3 regions of the Microbulbifer sp. ABF4_143 genome follow, and region 3 is predicted to be linked to each of the others. Evidence: predicted binding sites of a transcription regulator. Region 3 holds the regulator's gene; each other region holds the start of a gene.
What was found. The regulator LexA, encoded in region 3, represses DNA repair genes until DNA is damaged. The targets are predictions, from matches to a motif close to ACTGTNTNTANANACAGT.

Region 1: a site for LexA is predicted at 2,848-2,865, ahead of recN (DNA repair protein RecN). Genes of this name have one in related genera too.
Region 2: a site for LexA is predicted at 2,400-2,417, ahead of ACXAF3_RS16110 (DNA topoisomerase III). Genes of this name have one in related genera too.

The regions. Positions count from the first base shown of each region.
Region 1 is NZ_JBSWWT010000021.1:59,763-66,184, reverse strand. It holds gene dnaK (molecular chaperone DnaK) at 1-1,901, opposite strand, end outside; gene grpE (nucleotide exchange factor GrpE) at 2,037-2,684, opposite strand; gene recN (DNA repair protein RecN) at 2,910-4,577, shown strand; gene ACXAF3_RS15245 (1-acyl-sn-glycerol-3-phosphate acyltransferase) at 4,667-5,260, shown strand; gene fur (ferric iron uptake transcriptional regulator) at 5,468-5,878, opposite strand; gene ACXAF3_RS15235 (outer membrane protein assembly factor BamE) at 6,148-6,422, shown strand, end outside.
Region 2 is NZ_JBSWWT010000025.1:3,367-9,788, reverse strand. It holds gene ACXAF3_RS16120 (saccharopine dehydrogenase family protein) at 1-212, shown strand, start outside; gene ACXAF3_RS16115 (DUF2269 family protein) at 209-361, shown strand; gene ACXAF3_RS16110 (DNA topoisomerase III) at 398-2,383, opposite strand; gene ACXAF3_RS16105 (malonic semialdehyde reductase) at 2,517-3,149, opposite strand; gene ACXAF3_RS16100 (DUF3081 family protein) at 3,225-3,485, shown strand; gene ACXAF3_RS16095 (MiaE family protein) at 3,652-4,266, opposite strand; gene ACXAF3_RS16090 (iron-containing redox enzyme family protein) at 4,324-5,061, opposite strand; gene ACXAF3_RS16085 (hypothetical protein) at 5,222-6,139, shown strand; gene ACXAF3_RS16080 (DUF1289 domain-containing protein) at 6,159-6,422, opposite strand, start outside.
Region 3 is NZ_JBSWWT010000010.1:1,671-8,092, forward strand. It holds gene topA (type I DNA topoisomerase) at 1-1,854, shown strand, start outside; gene ACXAF3_RS09460 (DUF6586 family protein) at 1,851-2,339, shown strand; gene ACXAF3_RS09465 (hypothetical protein) at 2,448-2,705, shown strand; gene lexA (transcriptional repressor LexA) at 2,849-3,454, opposite strand; gene ACXAF3_RS09475 (LOG family protein) at 3,622-4,260, shown strand; gene ACXAF3_RS09480 (DUF6763 family protein) at 4,292-4,615, opposite strand; gene ACXAF3_RS09485 (TetR/AcrR family transcriptional regulator) at 4,746-5,378, shown strand; gene nagZ (beta-N-acetylhexosaminidase) at 5,427-6,422, shown strand, end outside.

The DNA.
Region 1 (6,422 bases), on a different contig from region 3:
AACTCGGCGTCCACTGCGTCGTCGCCACCGGACTGCTGCGCGCCCTGGCCGCCACCCTCGGCGGCGCCCTGGGCCGCCTGGGCCTGCTCGGCGTACATCTTCTGCGCCAGCGGGCCCGAGGCCTCGGTCAGCTTGTTGGTGGCGGCTTCCATCGCGGCCTTGTCGTTGCCTTTGACCGCCTCCTCGGCCTCCTTGATGGCGGCTTCGATCGCGGACTTCTCATCCGCGGTGGCCTTGTCGCCGGCCTCCTCGAGGGTCTTCTTGGTGGCGGAGATCAGGCCGTCGAGGGTGTTGCGCGCCTGCACCAGCTCCTCGAACTGCTTGTCCTGCTCGGCGTGGGCCTCGGCGTCGGCGACCATCTTCTCGATCTCCTCCTCGGACAGGCCGGAGGAGGCCTTGATCACGATGGACTGCTCCTTGCCGGTGGCCTTGTCCTTGGCGTGCACGTGCAGTATGCCGTTGGCGTCGATATCGAAGGTCACCTCGATCTGCGGCACGCCGCGCGGCGCCGGCGGAATATCGGTCAAATCGAAGCGGCCCAGAGACTTGTTCTCGGACGCCTGCTTGCGCTCACCCTGTACCACATGGATGGTCACCGCGGTCTGATTGTCCTCGGCGGTGGAGAACACCTGCGACTTCTTGGTCGGAATGGTGGTGTTCTTGTCGATCAGCGGGGTGGCCACGCCGCCCATGGTTTCGATACCCAGAGTCAGCGGAGTCACGTCCAGCAGCAGTACGTCTTTCACGTCGCCGCCCAGTACCGCACCCTGGATAGCGGCGCCCATGGCCACGGCCTCGTCCGGGTTCACATCCTTGCGCGGCTCCTTGCCGAAGAACTCGCTGACCTTCTTCTGCACCAGCGGCATACGGGTCTGGCCGCCCACCAGGATCACGTCGTCGACACCGGACGCAGCCAGATCGGCGTCGCGCAGGGCGATCTTGACCGGTTCGATGGTGCGGTCCACCAGATCCTCCACCAGGCTCTCCAGCTTGGCGCGGGTCAGCTTGACCACCAGGTGTTTCGGACCTGTGGCGTCGGCGGTGATGTAGGGCAGGTTCACCTCGGTCTGCTGGCTGGAGGACAGCTCGATCTTGGCCTTCTCGGCCGCCTCCTTCAGGCGCTGCATGGCCAGCGGGTCGCCGGACAGGTCGATACCCTGGTCCTTCTTGAACTCATCCGCCAGATAGTTGATCAGGCGCAGGTCGAAGTCCTCGCCGCCGAGGAAGGTGTCGCCGTTGGTGGACAGCACCTCGAACTGCATTTCGCCGTCGACGTCGGCGATCTCGATGATGGAGATATCGAAGGTACCGCCACCCAGGTCGTAGACCGCCACGGTGCGGTCGCCGCCCTTCTTGTCCAGGCCGTAGGCCAGCGCGGCCGCGGTCGGCTCGTTGATGATGCGCTTCACGTCCAGGCCGGCGATGCGGCCGGCGTCCTTGGTGGCCTGGCGCTGGGAATCGTTGAAGTAGGCCGGCACGGTGATAACCGCCGCCTCGACCTTCTCACCGAGGAAGTCCTCGGCGGTCTTCTTCATCTTCTTCAGCACCTCGGCGGAGATCTGCGGCGGCGCCTTCTTCTCGCCCTTCACCTCCACCCAGGCGTCGCCGTTGTCGGCCTCGACGATCTTGTAGGGCACCATCTTGATGTCCTTCTGCACCACGTCGTCCTTGAAGCGGCGGCCGATCAGGCGCTTGACTGCGAACAGGGTGTTCGACGGGTTGGTGACCGCCTGGCGCTTGGCGGACTGGCCCACCAGCACCTCGTTGTCGTCGGTAAAGGCGACGATGGACGGCGTGGTGCGGTCGCCCTCCGCGTTCTCGATCACGCGCGCCTTGTCACCTTCCAGCACCGCGACGCAGCTGTTGGTGGTACCCAGGTCGATGCCGATAATTTTTCCCATCTGTTCAATTCCTCGCTTGCGTTTCGCGCCGTCGGCTCCCGGAGCCTGCCGCGCGTTTGTATACTGTGATGCCAGCTATATTGGTGCCGGCCTTAGGATTTCAAGGGCTCTCTTGCCCGATACTCCAGGGCGCCCTCAGGGGGCCTTGCTCACCACCACCATGGCCGGGCGCACCAGGCGGCCGTTCAGGCGGTAGCCCTTCTGGAAGACCTCCAGCACGGTATTCGGCTCCACGTCGCCGTTCGGCACCTGGGTCATGGCCTGGTGCAGTTCCGGGTCAAAGGGCTCGCCGGCCGGGTCCACCACTTCCACCGCGTACTTGGCCAGGGTGTCGACAAAGGACTTGTGGGTCAGCGCCACCCCCTCGGCGATGGCCTTGCTGACCTCGTCACTGGCGTCGATGCTGGCCAGGGCCCGCTCCAGGTTGTCCACCACCGGCAGCAGGTCCTGCAGCAGCTTCTCCACCGCGAACTTGTGCGCCTTCTCCACGTCCTGCTGGGCGCGGCGGCGGGCGTTCTGCGCCTCCGCCTGGGCGCGCAGGACCTGATCCTTCTGCAGCGCCAGCTGCTCCTGCAGCTTGACGATTTCCTCGTGCAACGCGTCTGCGCTCTCCGCATCCGCGTGCAGGGCCTCTTCGGCCCGGTGCTGCTCCTCCTCGGTGGGCGCCTCTATTTCGGCGGATGCCACCTCCTCAGCGGGGGTGTGCTCGTCGGTCAGCACCTCCTCGTCCCCCTGCACCTTGGGCTCCTGAACCTGATCTTCTTCGCTGCGCTCTTTGGCCACTGCTCTCTCCGTCGCGTCGACTGTCAGTTGATGAGATTGCGCCCGATTCACGGGCAATGCAGCCCTATATGGGGCCTTGCCCCTACACTTCAAGTGGACTTGTTTCGCCGCCGGCCATCGGAGAGTAATGTGACACCGGCCCTATAGCTAACCAGCATCAATTACTGTATAAATAACCACTAATTCGCGCCCAGGCGCCAACCGATAAAAACGGCCACAGAAGCTATGTTGCTGCACCTGTCTATCAGCCAATTCACCCTGGTGGACCAACTGGAGCTGGAATTCGGCCCCGGCACCAGCACCCTGACCGGCGAGACCGGCGCCGGCAAGTCCATCACCCTCGACGCCCTCGGGCTGGCCCTGGGGGACCGCGGTAACGCCGAGCTGGTCCGCGCCGGCAGCCCGCGCGCCGACATCAGCGCCACCTTCGATATCGGCGAGCAACCATCGGCCGCCGCCTGGCTCGAGGAGCAGGAGCTGGACGCCGGGCGCGAAGTGATACTGCGCCGCACCATCGGTGCCGACGGCCGCTCCCGCGCCTATATCAACGGCCAGCCGGTGACCCTGCTGCAGCTGCGCGCGCTGGGGGAACAGCTGATCGACATCCACAGCCAGCACGAGCACCAGTCGCTGCTGAAGAAAGACACCCACCGCCGCCTGCTGGACGAGTACGCCCGCGCCCAGGAGCTGGCCGCCGAGACCCGCATCCACTTCAAAACCTGGCAGGACCAGTACCGCCGCTACCGGGCCCTGGCGGACAGCGCCGAGGAGACGGAGGCGCGCCGCCAGCTGCTGCAATATCAGCTCGAGGAACTGGAGCAGCTGGACCTGCAGGCGGACGAGATAGAGGCGCTGGAGAGCGAACAGCGCCAACTGGCCAACGCGGGGCAGATACTGAGCGGCAGCTACCAGCTGGCGGCGCTGCTGTCCGGCGGCGAGGGGGATATCGCCGAACAGCTGCACCGCGCGCTGCAGCTGCTGTCGGCCATGCCGGAGCAGTCGCCGGCGCTGGCGGAAGTGGCGCAGATGCTCGACAGCGCCCGCATTCAGGTGGACGAGGCCGCCAGCACCCTGTCGCGGCATATCGACCGCTTCGAGATGGACCCGGAGCGCCTGGCCGAGGTGGAGGAGCGCCTCAGCGCCATCTACCAGGCCGCGCGCAAGCACCGCGTGCAGCCGGGCGAACTGCCGGCACTGCAGCAGCAGCTGCAGGCGGAGCTGGACGAGATAGGCGCGCCGGACGCGCTGGACAGGCTCGCCGCCGAGTGCGAGGCCCTGGAGGCCCGCTATCGCGAGACCGCCGGCAGGCTGAGCGAACTGCGCAAAAAGGCTGCCACCGAGCTGGCCGAGGCCGTCAACCGCCAACTGGCGGAACTGGCCATGCCCCACGCGCGCGTGGAGCTGGCCCTGCGCCCGCAGGAGAAACCCACCGCCAGCGGCCTCGAGGAGGTAGAGATACTGATCGCGACCAACCCCGGCCAGCCGCCGCGGGCGCTCGGCAAGATCGCCTCCGGTGGCGAGTTGTCCCGGGTCAGCCTGGCGATCCAGGTGGTCACCGCACAGACTTCGCGCACGCCGACGCTGGTGTTCGACGAGGTGGACGTGGGCATCGGCGGCGCCACCGGCGATGTGGTCGGGCGCCTGCTGCGCCAGCTGGGCGAGACGCGCAACGGGCGCGCCGGCCAGGTGATCTGCGTGACCCACCTGGCCCAGGTGGCGGCGCGGGCCCACAGGCACTACCTGGTGGAGAAGCACAGCGACGGCGACAGCGCCTTCGTCTCCCTGCGCGAACTGCAGGGCGACGAGCGCCGCGCGGAGATAGCCCGCATGCTCGGCGGCGAGACCACGGCCCAGTCCCTGGCCCACGCCGGCGAGATGCTCACGCGCAGCTGATGCCCCGCGCACCAGGGCCGAAAATGACCGGGAATGGCGCCTAAAGTCACATTATACTGTGGCGCCCAGAGTCAACTTCGGCTGCGCAGATGCAAAGAACCATTTTCAACACCCCCATAGTGACCCCCCTGCTGCGCCAGGTCGCCAGGCTGCTGTTGAAGCTGCACGGCTGGCGCGTGGTCTGCGACCAGCAGGCGCTGAAACTCAGGAAATACGTGCTGCTGGGCGCCCCCCACACCAGCAACTGGGACGGCTACTACTTTATCCTCGCCGCGCTGAAGCTGGGTCTGACGCCCCGCTGGATGGGCAAGGACAAGCTGTTCAAATTCCCGCTCGGCGCCACCATGCGCTGGTTCGGCGGTATCGCGGTGGACCGCAGCAAGGCCAACAATCTTGTGGATGCAACCGTCAAGCAGTTCGATGCCAGCGACGAGCTGATCATCGCGGTGCCGCCCGAGGGCACACGCGGCACCGCCGGGCGCTGGAAGACCGGCTTCTACCATATCGCCCGCGGCGCGCGGGTACCGGTGGTCTGCGGCTTTATCAATTTTCCGCAAAAGGAAGTGGGCCTGGGCCCGGTGATGGAGATGGGCGGGAACCTGATGGCGGAGTTGGCCAGGTTTCGGGACTTCTACGCGGGCAAGATCGGCAAGTTCCCGGAGCGCTACACGCCGCCGGCCTGACCTGCCCCCTCGAAAACCCAATGTAGGAGCGGCCCGTGGCCGCGATCGCGACAGCGGGCTCAGCGCGAGCCCAGCTATTGATCGCGGCCACGGGCCGCTCCTACAAAGAGTCTGCAACTCTCAGCCCGCACAGGCAGCCCGCACAGGCGAACACGAGGTTCGCTCCAGATATTCGCGGCACCTTCGGCCCCTACTTTAAGCTCCCTTTTAAGCTTCCTTCTTCTTGACGTAGAGCACCAGGCTGTGACCGGTCAGCTCGTAGCCGTGCTCCTCGGCGATCTGCTTCTGCAGCTTTTCGATCTCCTCGTTGTGGAATTCGATCACCTTGCCGGTGTCGGTACACACCATATGATCGTGGTGGTCGCCGCGATCCAGCTCGAACACCGAATGGCCGCCGTCGAAGTTGTGGCGCATCACCAGACCCGCGCTTTCGAACTGGGTCAGGACCCGGTAGACGGTGGCCAGCCCGACATCTTCGCCCGCCTCGAGCAGCATCTTGTAGACATCCTCCGCGCTCAGGTGCTGTTCGCTGGCACTCTCCAGCAGCTGAAGGATTTTGACTCGGGGCAATGTGACTTTGAGGCCGGCCTTGCGCAGTTCCTGGTTTTCGTTAGACATGAATTCGAGTTTCCCGGCAGGATTTTCTAATTTTCGGTGTATTCAACCGCTCGCCATCCGACGCCGCATGCGCGTCTGTCAGCAGGCGAACACTTCGGGTATTATCCCATGCCCAGCGGAGTCAGCGGAACCCCGGGCGGCTGCGCGGCGGGTGTATCCCCGGGCGCGGGGAACTTTCCTCGCCGGCGGGCGCCTATTCTGATTTGAGCGCAAACGCCGCCAGCCCGGGAAGTGCCACCGCTGACCGTCAAACCATAATGGAGCAATGAATGCCGTCTAGCCTGAGAATTCTCGCCATTGCGGGCCTGTGCGCCCTGCTCGGCGCCTGCAGTCTGTTCAAGTTCCCCGGCGTGCACCGCATCGAGGTGCAGCAGGGCAATATCATCACCCAGGAGATGGTCGACCAGTTGAAGCCGGGCATGACCCGCCGCCAGGTGCGCTTCGTGCTCGGCACACCGCTGCTGGAAGACACCTTCAACCCCAACCGCTGGGACTATGTCAATCGCGTGCGCGACCCCAAGGGGGAGGTCACCCAGAAGCGTTT
Region 2 (6,422 bases), on a different contig from region 3:
GCGACGGCCCCTGGATTCCCGCCGCCCCGGCCGCGGCCATGGCGCGCAAGCTGCTGCGCGGCGACTGGCCGCACCGGGGCGCCACCGCCTGCTGGCAGCTACTGACGGTCGATGAGATCCTGGCGGAACTGACGCCCTACTCCGTGGTTACCGCGATGGAGCGGCTCGAATTCCACGCGCCGATGGCACCGAGACTGGCTGCGCCCCGATGAACCTCTACCTGACGCTTAAAGCGCTGCACGTTCTGAGCGCCATGGTCGTGCTCGGCACCGGTATCGGCATCGCCTGGTACACATTGCGCGGCTGGCGCTCTGGGGATCTGCGGGTATTGCGCTGGATCAGCCGCGGGACGGTGGCATAGTCGCCAAGCCTGGATTCCGGCGCGATATCCGCGCTGTCAGGCTTCACTCAATTCGCTCCTGGAACGGCGCCCGCCGGCCCGGCGACGCGGGCGATTTTTGCCCGAACGCTTTGCGGTTGCGCCCCTCTTGCCGGATCTGTAGCCGGCAGGCGCACCCGGTGCCTTGATACCGGCAAAGGCGCGGCTGTCCAGCGCGCTGGCCTGGCGCACCAGCGCCTGCAATTGCCGCTGCAAGGGCTGCATAAAGCCTTCATAATCCAGCTGCCGCCGGCTGATATCGTTCAGCTGGCGCTCCCATTGCGCCGTCATATCCGGTGCCGCCGTGCTTTCCGGCAGCGCCCGGATCAGGGCCCTGCCCAGGTCGGTGGCATGGATGCTTTTGCCCTGGCGCCGCAAAAAGCCGCGCTTGAACAGCAGCTCGATGATGCCCGCCCGGGTGGCCTCGGTACCCAGGCCGTCGGTGTCTTTCAGGATTTTCTTCAGTTCCGCATCGCGCACAAAGCGATTGATTCCTGTCATCGCCGCCAGCAGGCTGGCATCGCTGAAAGGTTTTGGAGGCTGGGTGTGCTTCTCATCCACGCGGGGCTCGCCACTCCACAACAGCTGCCCTTTTTTCACCTCGGGCAGCGGCGGGGATTCTTCCACTGGCGAGCGTGCGGGCACAGCCAGCTTCCAGCCGGGCTCAAGGGTTCGGCGCTCTTTGGCCACAAAGCGGCCGCCGGCAATGTTCAGCTCGATGCACAGCTCCAGGTATTGATGCCGCGGATAAAACTGCAGCAGATACTGCCGCGCAATCAGCTGATAGAGCTGCTGCTCCACCCTGCCGAGACGCGCCCAGGATGCCTGCCTGGTGGTGGGAATAATCCCGTGGTGGGCATCCACCTTGGCGTCGTTCCAGGCCTTGCTGCGCAGCGACCAGTCGGCGCCTGCGTGCACCGATTGCAGCGCGTCGCAGCCGGCCGCGATGGCCCCGCCAATCCGCTGGCGCTCGGCGTAATGCTCCGCGGGCAGATAGCGGCAGTCAGAGCGCGGATAGGTGATCAGCTGGTGTTTCTCGTACAGCACCTGGCAGGCATCCAGCACCTGTTTCGCACTCAGGCCAAACGCTTTCGCCGCGTCTATCTGCAGTGCCGACAGGTTGTACGGCAGAGGCGGCGCCTGCGTCTTCTGCTGCCGCTGCACCTGGGTGACGGTGGCAACCTGCTGGCGAATCCGGCTGGCCACATTGGCCGCCAGCTTGGGGTTGAGCACCCTGCCCTCGTCGTCCTGGTGGGGCGCGCAGGCTTCGCTGGGCTGCCAGAGGGCGTAAAAACTCAGCGGCTGCGACCTGTCTAAATGGATGGCGGCGCGCACCTCGTAATAGGGCCGGCTGACGAAGCGCGCTATCTCTTCGTCGCGGCGCACTACCAGGCCCAGCACCGGCGTCTGCACCCGCCCCACGGACAAGACCTGCTTCAGGCCGCCCTGCTGGCCTTTGACCGTGCAGGCGCGGGTCAGATTAATGCCGTACAGCCAGTCGGCGCGGCTGCGCGCCAGCGCCGATACCGACAGCGGCACAAACTCCCGGTTGGGGCGCATCTGCTGCAACGCCCGCGCCACCGCGCTGGGGTTCAGGTCGCTGACCAACAGGCGCTGCATCGCCTGTTTCTTCGCCGCCGGTACCTTGAGGTAATCGATCACCTCGTCGACCAGCAACTGGCCCTCGCGATCCGGGTCGCCGGCGTGCACCAGCTGATCCGCCTCCTTCACCAGTTTGCGCAGCAGCGCCAGCTGTTTGCGGGTGCCGCTTTTAGGTTGCAGCTGCCACTGCTGCGGCACTATCGGCAGTGCATCCAGGCGCCAGCGCCTGTAGGACGGGCTGTAGGCCTCCGGCTCCGCCTGCTCCAGCAGATGCCCGATGCACCAGCTCACCACGTCGCCATTGGCGGCGCGGATACAGCCCTCCTCCCTGCGCTGCGGCCCGGGCAGCACCGCGGCAATGGCGCGCCCCAGGCTGGGCTTTTCGGCGATAAACAGGCGCATTGAAGATTCACCGGTAACTGTTCAAATATACAGTATAACCCGGCGGTTTTTCGGAATTGAAGTCTCGATAAGCCCGGCCGCCGCTCTCGAATCCTTGAGCGGGGGAGATGCGGGCGGGCCGGCAGGTTGAAACTCAGAGGATCTTGCACACCTCGTCGAAATCAAACCGCGGGCCGCGCGGGTGCAGCAGCTGCGGGTCGCCGTAGCCGAGATTGCAGAGGAAATTCGACTTGATATGGCTGTCCGGGCAGTGCTCCTGCTGGAAGGCAGGCGTGCGGCCAGCCTCGCTGAAGAATTCGTGATCCACCAACGCGTTGTCAAAGCCGGACATGGGGCCGCAGTCCAGCCCCAGGGAGCGCGCGGCGAGGATAAAATAGCCGCCCTGCAGCGAGCCGTTGCGGAAGGCCGTTGCGGCGGCCAGCTCCGAGTTGTCCACATACCAGTCCCGCGCCGGCGCGTGGGGAAACAGCTTCGGCAGGTATTCGTAGAACTTCAGGTCGTGGGCGATGATCGCGGTGACCGGCGCGGCCATGGTCTTGTCGACGTTGCCCTCGTTCAGCGCCGGGCGCAGCCGCTCCTTGCCCTCCTTGGTTTTGATAAACACGATGCGCACCGGGCAGCAGTTGGCGCTGGTGGGTCCCATTTTCATCAGATCGTAGAGCCGCTGCAGCGTCTCGTCGCTCACCGGCCTGTCGAGCCAGTGACTGTGTGTTCGCGCCTCGGTAAACAGCTGCTTCAGGGATTCGTCGGGAAGCCTCTCGCCCATGACCGTCTCCTTGCAGACAATGCCGGTAACCTCTGACACTATAGTGTGTATCGGCAATGGGCAAAGAGCGTAATCGTGGAACAGGAACACAGGATAGACGTCAAGCAGGCGCTGCGCGTCTTCGACAAGGCCACCAGGGAAGGCGTCAGGGACGGCGACGGCTGGCGCTACCGCGGCCTGACCGTGAGTACGGATTTCGACGGCTATACGGTGTTTATCAACTCGGCCAGGGTGCAGCTGACCGTTTTCTTTCACAACAAGTACACGGTCGATTACCAGAACGCGCACGACCTGCAGGAATTTGTCGACCTGCTGGAAAAACTCGACCGGGATTGAGCCCCCTGTAGGAGCCTGCTTGCAGGCGATCAAATCGCCGGGGGCGATTTGGCGCAGCGAAGCTGCCCGACGGAGCGAGCCCTGGGATATGCCCAGCGAAAGACCGGACTCCCGCGGCCTTCGCCTGCAAGCGGGCTCCTACAAACCAATACAAGCCGCTGGAACGCTATTTAGGCACTCCGCTGTGAAAACGGAATTCGCCGTCCTCCCCCTCGACCAGCTCGCGCTCCACTTCCAGCAGCTGCCGCACCCGCGGCTCTATGTCCTCGGCTGTCGCCTTCCGGGCCAGCGTCAGGTAATCGCGGAAGTGGCGCGCCTCCGACTTCAGCAGTGACAGGTAGAACTTCTGCAGCTCCTCGTCCAGGTGCGGCGCTATACGCGCGAAGCGCTCGCAGGAGCGCGCCTCGATGATGGCGCCGCAGATCAATGTGTCCACCAGGCGTCCCGGCTCCTGGGAGCGCACCTGCGCGCGCAGACCCGCGGCGTAGCGGGAGGCGCTGATATGGGGATAGTCGATGCCGCGTTTCTGCATAATCGCCAGCACCTGCTCGAAGTGGCGCAACTCCTCCCGCGCCAGGCGCGACATCTTGTTCAGCAGCTCGAAATTGTCCAGATAGCGGAACATCAGGTTCAGCGCCGTGCCCGCAGCCTTCTTCTCGCAGTTGGCGTGGTCCACCAGCATCAGCTCCGGCTCCGCCAGGGCCGCCTGCACCCAGGCGTCCGGGGTCGGGCACAGCAGGAAATCGTGGATGGCGGACAGATCGGGGACTTGGGCGTTCATGGAAATTGCGACACTGCTTGGGAAAGCGCGGGATTATAGCCATCCGGCGCGGGAAATTCAGTGTCGCGGCTGCGCCGTCTTCACCAGCCCGCAGTGCTCGGCCACCTCGTCGCGGTATTTGAGCCAGGCGTGCAGCACCAGCCCCATCCAGTGCAGCACCAGGGGGCGCGCCGATTCGTCCACATAGTCCAACATCAGGTGCCAGGCCGCCTTGCGGTGCCCGCCCTCCACCTGGTGGTGCACCCGGCTCAGGGCCAGGTTCTGCACCGGCAGGCCGTAGTGTTTGACCAGCGGATGCTCCGAGGGCGCAAACTGCGGCCGCCGCGGCGCGCCCGGCTCCAGCTCGCCGCGCTCGTATTCCGTACCCTCGAGAAATATCGTCGTCACCGCCGCGCCCACCTCCCAGCCGTGACCTCCGGTGGCGTCGTCCAGCAGCGCGCGGAACTCCGCCGCCGCCGGCAGCAGCTGCACATGCTTGAAGCGGTCCAGGTTCATGCCCAACCCGCGGGGGTACTCGAGGAACAGCTCCGGGTGCGGCCGGCTGCCGCTCAGGCCGCCGGTCTCCTCCTCGTAGATGTTTTCCGCCAGCTCCCGGCGCACCGCGGCAAGCGGGCACTGGGTATAGGCGCGCGCGATCAGTATCGGGAAGTCGCGCACATAGGTGCCGTACTCCTGCTCCAGGTGGATATGCAGCCGCTCCTTGGGCACCTGCCCGCCGGTAAACGCCGGCCAGGCCCAATGCGACTTGCGCTCCATCACCCGCAGCAGTCCCTCTTTGAATTCCGAGCGGTTCATACCGGGCAATGGTAGGCGGGACGGCAGTTGCCCAGTAGCCCCCCGCCCCAATCAACCGGGCGCGGTATTTCCGTGGGTGGGGAGCTGTTAACGGCAAATTGATAACGGCTTATTAAGTGGGTTAATATTTTACCCATGAATTGAACCGGAAAACCGATAGATGACCGATCACCGCAAACTGGCGGCGACTGTTCCGCCGCTGCTGGAGCGGCTCCATGCCAGTGCCGCGGCCCTGCGCCAGTCCGTCGAGCGGCTGCAGGCTTCGCCCAAGCCCTGGCAGCACTACCTGCTGCAGCCGCCCTTCGCCCGGGACGCGGCGGAGCGCCTCGGCGGCAGTTTCGACCAGCCCTTCGCCCTCGCCGGTGCCCTCTTCGCACAGCTGGACTACTGCGACCCGCCGGGCGCCGGCGACGCCCGCGCCACGCTGCAGATTCCCGGGCTGCTGGCGGTACCGCCCGACACCCTCACCCTGGCCCGGCAACTAAACGCAGACAAGGAGGCCTTCGCCAAGGCCATCGCCGAATACAAGGCCGCCCTGGCCGAGCGCCCCGCCCCGGAGCGGGACCGCAGTGTGCGTGAGCTGCTCGCGGCCGCCGGCCACCCGCGCGCGCACCTGCGCCACTGCTACCGCCAGGTGCTGCTGTGCCCGGAGCGGCCGGATGCGATTGCGCTGTCCTGGATCAAGGCGCGCAAGTCGATTCGCAAGGTGGCGGTGCAGTGGTGCGAAAGAAAACTGCTACAGCTGGACCCGCAGGGCGCGGACCCGGGCATCCAGTACCAGCGCCAGCTGCTGGCCGGGCTGCACCGGAGCCAGCACGGGGACCTGCGCCAGGTACAGGTGCAGAGCCGGCCGAACCTGCAGGTGGCGGAGATATTCCGCGATGGCGACGGGGAGACTTACCGGCAGGTGGGCTACGCGGCCATGCCGGTACTAGTGCTGGCGGACGAGAGCGGCCGGCTGCCGGACTTTACCCGCGTCGACCACCAGCCGAGCCAGAGCCGGCGGCGACAGCGGCGGGATCTGGCGATCTCCTCGGAAGCATTTTTACCGGCGCTGCGGGTCTTTCTGCGAAAATAGCGCGCAAGGCGAGCCTATCTCAGGCCTGCTGCAGCCCGGGAGCGACGAAGCGCTGGTAGTAGGCCACCGACAGCGCGTAGAAATCCTCGTCGATGCGCCTGCGCAACTCCACCAGGGGTACGCCGAGCGCCTGAGGCGTCGGCTTTAGGCCGTAGTGGGCGGGATTCTCTATCTGGCTGGCGCCGGCGCGCAGCAGATCGAACACCCAGCAGTAGGGGTTCTGGGTCTCGTCGAAGCGGATCTGCTGGTGGCGCAGCTGCGCCAGCAGCAGGTTCTGATCCAC
Region 3 (6,422 bases):
GTCGTCAGCGCGCGGGATGACAAGCCCACCAGCTCCAAGCCGTCGGCGCCGTTTATTACCTCGACGCTGCAGCAGGCCGCGAGCAACCGCCTCGGTTTCAGCGTCAAGAAGACCATGATGCTGGCGCAGCGCCTGTACGAAGCGGGGCATATCACTTATATGCGAACCGATTCCACCAACCTCAGCAAGGAGGCCGTGGAGTCGGTGCGGGAGTTTATCGGCCAGAACTACGGCGACAAATACCTGCCCGAGAGCCCGAACAGCTACAGCAGTAAAGAGGGCGCCCAGGAGGCGCACGAGGCGATCCGCCCATCCGACGTGCGGGTTCAGCCGAATATGCTCACCGGTGTCGAGCGGGACGCGGAGCGGCTGTACAACCTGATCTGGCAGCAGTTCGTCGCCTGCCAGATGACGCCGGCCCAGTTCACCTCCACCTCCATCACGGTCAGCGCCGGCGACTTCGAGCTGCGTGCCCGCGGCCGCGTGATCCGCTTCGACGGCTTCCTGAAAGTGGCGCCGCCGGTCAGCAAAAAGGATGAAGACCTGGTTCTGCCGGATGTGAAAGTGGGGGAGAAACTCTCGCTGAAGAAACTGGATCCGAAGCAGCACTTCACCAAGCCGCCGGCGCGCTACAGCGAAGCGGCGCTGGTCAAGGAGCTGGAAAAACGCGGTATCGGCCGCCCGTCCACCTACGCCTCGATTATCTCCACCATTCAGGAGCGCGGCTATGTGCGGCTGGAAAACCGGCGTTTCTACGCGGAAAAAATGGGGGATATCGTCACCGACCGCCTCAGCGAAAGCTTCAAAAACCTGATGGACTACGGCTTCACCGCCAGTCTGGAGGAATCCCTGGATGCGGTGGCTGAAGGCGATAAGGGCTGGAAGGAGCTGCTCGACGAGTTTTACAAAGATTTCTCCGCGCGCCTGGAAAAGGCCCAGGCCGCCGAGGGCGGCATGCGCCGCAATACCCCCACCGACACGGATATCGAGTGCAGCAAGTGCGGCCGCCATATGCAGATCCGCACCGGCTCCACCGGCGTCTTCCTCGGCTGTTCCGGTTACGGGCTGCCGCCCAAGGAACGCTGCACCAATACCATGAACCTGGTGTCCGGCGACGAGGCGGTGGACGCGGACAAGGACGAGGAGGCGGAATCCCGCCAACTGCGCGAAAAGCGCCGCTGCGCCAAGTGCGGCACGGCGATGGACAGCTACCTGCTGGACGAGCAGCGCAAGCTGCATATCTGCGGCAACAATCCGGACTGCCCCGGCTACGAGGTGGAGAAGGGCACCTTCAAGATCAAGGGGTACGACGGCCCGGTGATCGAGTGCGACAAGTGTGGGGCCGATATGCAGTTGAAGTCCGGCCGCTTCGGCAAATACTTCGGCTGCACCAGTGAAAGCTGCAAGAATACCCGCAAGCTGCTCAAGAACGGCCAGCCGGCACCGCCGAAAATGGATCCGGTGCCGATGCCGGAGCTGGCCTGTGAGAAGGTGGACGATCACTACATTCTGCGCGACGGCGCCTCGGGTCTGTTCCTGGCCGCGAGCCAGTTCCCGAAAAACCGCGAGACCCGCGCGCCGCGGGTGAAGGAACTGTTGCCGCACAAGAGCGAGATAGACCCCAAATACAGTTTCCTGTTCTCGGCGCCGACGGAAGACGACCAGGGGCGCGACACGGTGGTGCGCTTCAGCCGCAAGACGCAGGAGCAGTATGTGCAGTCGGAAGAAGAGGGCAAGGCCACCGGCTGGCGCGCGTTTTATCGCGACGGCAAATGGCAGGTTGAGGCAGGCAGCAAGTCCGGCGGCGCCAAGCGCAAGCCGGTGCGCAAGAAAGCGGCGGCGAAGAGCAAATGAGCAATCCCTATACCGGCTCGGTGGCCTCCGCGCTGCGCAAGAGCCAGCTGTTACTGGAAACGGCGTGTGAAGAGCCGCTGCAGCGCGCCGCGCTGCAGGAGGCCGCGGTGTTGCAGCTGTGGCGGGCCTACCGCGCCTTCCTGGCTGAAATCGCCTTTCAGCTGCACCTGGACGCCGAGCCGGAATCCGCACAGGCGCTGGCCGAGCGCGCTCGCGCGCTCGGCAAACCCTGCGGAGAGGCCGTCGAGCTGCAGGAGCTGTCGGCAGACCCCGACAGCTGGCTCGCGGGGCTGCAGTCCGCCTGGGTGCAGTTGTGGAGCTTTTCCACCGAGGGGGGCAGCCAGCGTCAGGCGGCCAATCTGATTCCGGCGCGGAATCTGACCGCGGCCGGCCCGCCCTCTCTCAGCGACGAGCTTTTGCGCGCCTGGCAGCGCGCGCTCGCCGAGCTGGTGCAGCGCCAGCGCGCCCAGTCGGAAGAGTGGTAGCGGCTTTTCCATTTTTCCGCCCACAAATGCCCCTACGCCGCGCTGAAACTACCGCAGTGCCTGTGTTACACTGCGCGAAAAATTGATGTGCTGTTGAGGGAGAAGCGAATGTCCTCCGAGACTTTTGAAATTATCGAACTGGCCAACGGGGATGTGGCGCTGCGCCGCGCCGGCCAGAAGGAGGACCCGCTGGTGCGTATCCACTTCTCGGCGGAGAGCCTGCACTTTCTGCGCGAACACAAGGTGGCCATTGCCCGTGCGATGCTGGAGGCGGGTATTGAGGCGGTGCAGAATCTGGACGACCTGGAGCCCGGTTACTTCGACGAAGACGACGAACTGATGCCGATCAACCACACGGTGCACTAAGTGGTGAGCTGATTCCCCGCTGTAGGCGCGGCCGTTGGCCGCGACCACAGGCTCCGGGAATCTGAAAGGCAAGATCGCGGCCAGCGGCCGCGCCTACACTAAAAGCTATAGCGCGTATTCATCTTCCATCATTCATCATTCCCTCATGGGCTCTGGCGAATCACACCCACCGCCAGGCCTTCGATCGCGAAACTCTTATCCCGCATATCCACCTGGATCACGTCGAAATCCTCGTTCTCCGGCAGTAGCTGCACCGTGGCCTGGTTGCCCTTGCGGCGGAAGCGCTTGACCGTCACCTCATCCTCGATGCGCGCGACGACTATCTGGCCGTTGCGGGCTTGATCCGTTTTCTGCACCGCCAGCAGGTCGCCGTCGAGAATGCCCGCATCGCGCATGCTCATGCCGTGCACCCGCAGGAGATAGTCGGCCGGCGGGTGGAAGAAGTCTGCCGGGAGATCGCAGTAGTCCTCGATATTCTCCTCCGCCAGGATCGGGTTGCCCGCGGCCACGCGGCCGACAATGGGGAGCCCCGTCTGGTGGTCGGGGATGCGGATCCCGCGGGAGGCCCCGGCGACCATTTCGATGGCGCCCTTGCGCGCGAGTGCCTTCAGGTGTTCCTCCGCCGCGTTGGGGGAGCGGAAGCCCAGTTCCTGGGCGATCTCCGCCCGCGTGGGCGGGTAACCGGTTTCGTCCAGGTAGGCTTTGATCAATTCCAGAACCTGGGCCTGGCGCGCTGTGAGGTTGCTCATAGGGTCACCTAATCTGTTTCTGTATTTTTATACAGTTGCTGGGATTATATACAGATTTTGCAGCTGCGCAATCTCCATCGATAGGTCGCGAAAGCTGCTACATTGAAGGGGAAAGAACAGCGGGGAAAAAAGATCGCGGAATTTGGTGACAACGAGGAAGAACAATAATGCTAGATGCAAAAATGCCAGAGGCCTGGCGCGTGCTGCGCATTCAGTCGGAATTGGTGGATGGAATAGAGCGGCTCGTCGCCTTGAGTGGCGCCGTTACCGTATTCGGTGGCGCGCGCTTTGCCGAGGACTCGCCGGAATACAAGCAGGGCGTCAGGCTGGGTGAGCTGCTGGCCGCCGAGGGAATACCGGTGATCACCGGCGGCGGACCGGGATTGATGGAAGCCTGCAACCGCGGCGCCTATCCGCAGCCGGGTACTTCCATCGGCCTGAATATCGAGCTGCCGTTCGAGCAGAAGGCCAACCCCTACCAGGATATCAGCCTGAATTTCCGCTACTTTTTCGTACGCAAATTCATGTTCGTGAAGCACGCGGTGGGTTTTGTCGGGTTGCCGGGGGGGTACGGCACGCTGGACGAGCTGTTCGAGGCGCTGACCCTGGTGCAAACCCAGAAAGTGCGCCGCTTCCCGATCGTGCTGGTGGGCAAGCGCTACTGGTCCGGGCTGCACGGTTGGCTGGTCGATACCGTGCTCGAGCACGCCTGCATTGACTCATCCGACCTGGACCTGTTCCATATCGTCGATACCGTGGATGAGGCGGCGGAGCTGGTTATCGAATATATCAAGTCGCGGGAGTAGGGCTGGTGTCCTGCGCCTGCCGTCGGGGGCATCAAAACGGTGATTCGTCGGTGCCGATAAAGCTCTCGCCCTCGATGGTGTCCACGGGGCTGAGGCCCGCCGACAGATCGGTCCCGCCGGAGGCGGAATCCTGCTCCAGGGCGCTGACGCCGTAGGCGATATTGGCGTCCTCCGGTGGTGCGGCGCCTATCACCGGCAGGCCCTGCCACTGCTCGAGCTCTATCTCGTCCAGGGTGCCATCCAGATACTGAATCTCCACCGTCTGCTGGAATTCGTCGATGGCCACCACTTCAAACAGCTGGCCGCTGTCGAGATCCTCGAACCAGTTGCCGATTTCCGGTTGCAGATGTGCCATGGCCTTTGCCCCTGCTGCTTTCCTCTCAATCTAGTGTCTGCCCCTGTGGCTCGGTAACGGCGTCAGCTGGCGCGGAATATGCTAATCTGCGGGTAACTAAACAGTTGTTTTAAATGTTGGTTTGAACCCTATGAGCCAGACGGATACCGTCAGCCGAATCCTAGACGCGGCGGAGGTGCTGTTCGCCGAGCGCGGCTTTACCGAGACCTCCCTGCGTACCATCACCAGTACCGCCGGCGTCAACCTGGCTGCTGTAAATTACCACTTTGGCTCCAAAAAGGAATTGATCCAGGCGGTTTTCGAGCGCTTTTTGACGCCTTTTACCGATGCCCTGGCGGCGGAGCTGGACAGGCGCGCCGCCGCCGGCGGCGCGCTGACCGTCGAGGCGCTGCTGGAGAGCCTGTACCGCGTCGGTATGGGGAGTCTCGCCGAGCAGGGGCGGGATCCGCAGCGCTTTATGCGGCTTCTCGGGCTGGCCTATACCCAGTATCAGGGACACCTGCGCCGCTTTATCGTGTCCCGCTATGGCGACAGCTATCGCCGCTTTGCCGGCCTGTTGGCACAGGCGCTGCCGGGGCTGGATCCGGTGACCTTCTACTGGCGCCTCTACTTTATGCTCGGCGCAACCATATTTACCCTGTCGAGCTACGACGCCATCGAGGCTATCCTGAGGGAGGATTTTGGCGCTCAGAGCAGCCTGCCGGAAACCCTGGAGCGCCTGGTGCCCGCAGCCGCGGCGATGTTGAAGGTCAACGCGGAGTAGCGGCGCCCATCCCGCCAATGGTGCGTACCGAACTTTAAGGAGCCCCCTATGTCTGTGCTCGGCCCGGTCATGATCGATATCGAAGGCCAGCAGTTGGTGGAGGAAGACCGCGAGCTGCTGCGCCACCCGCTGGTAGGCGGACTGATTTTTTTTGCGCGCAACTACCGCGACCGCGCACAGCTCGAGGAGCTGGTCGGCGCCATCCGCGAGGTGCGCCCGGAGATACTGCTGGCGGTGGACCAGGAGGGCGGGCGGGTGCAGCGCTTTCGCGATGAATTCACCCGCCTGCCGTCGATGCAGGCCCTGTGCGCCAGAGCCGACAGCGAGCGGTTGCGGGATGTGGGCTGGCTGCTCGCGGCGGAGCTGCTCGCGGTGGGCCTGGACTTCAGTTTCGCGCCGGTGCTGGATGCGGACGACCGGCACTGCCGCATCGTCGGCGACCGCAGCTTCTGCGCCGACCCGGCGCAGGTGGCCGCGCGCGTGCGCCCCTTTATGCGGGGGATGCACGAGGCCGGCATGGCCACTACCGGCAAGCACTTTCCCGGACACGGCCACGTGCTCGAGGACAGTCACGAGGAGCTGCCCGAGGACGAGCGCGATCTCGAGCAGGTCATGCAGTCGGATGCGCTGCCGTTTATCGAGTGTATCCGGGCCGGGGAGCTGGATGCGGTCATGCCGGCGCATATCCGCTTCGTACAGGTGGACCGCCAGCCGGTGGGCTTCTCCCGCTATTGGCTGCAGGAGATACTTCGCGGCAGGCTGGGGTTCGACGGTGTGATATTCAGCGATGATCTGTCGATGGAGGGCGCCGGCGCTGCCGGTGGCTACGGCGACCGCATCCGCGCGGCGATGGAGGCGGGTTGTGATATGGGTGTGGTTTGCAACAATCGCGCCGGGGCGCTCGAGGTACTCGAGGCTTTGGAGGGATTCTCTCCGCCGCCCGAATCCCGTGAGCGGTTGCAGCGTATGCGGGGCAGGCCCGCAATAGGATCCTGGCGTGAGCTGGAGGCCAGCGAGCGCTGGCGGGATACGCGGGACTGGCTG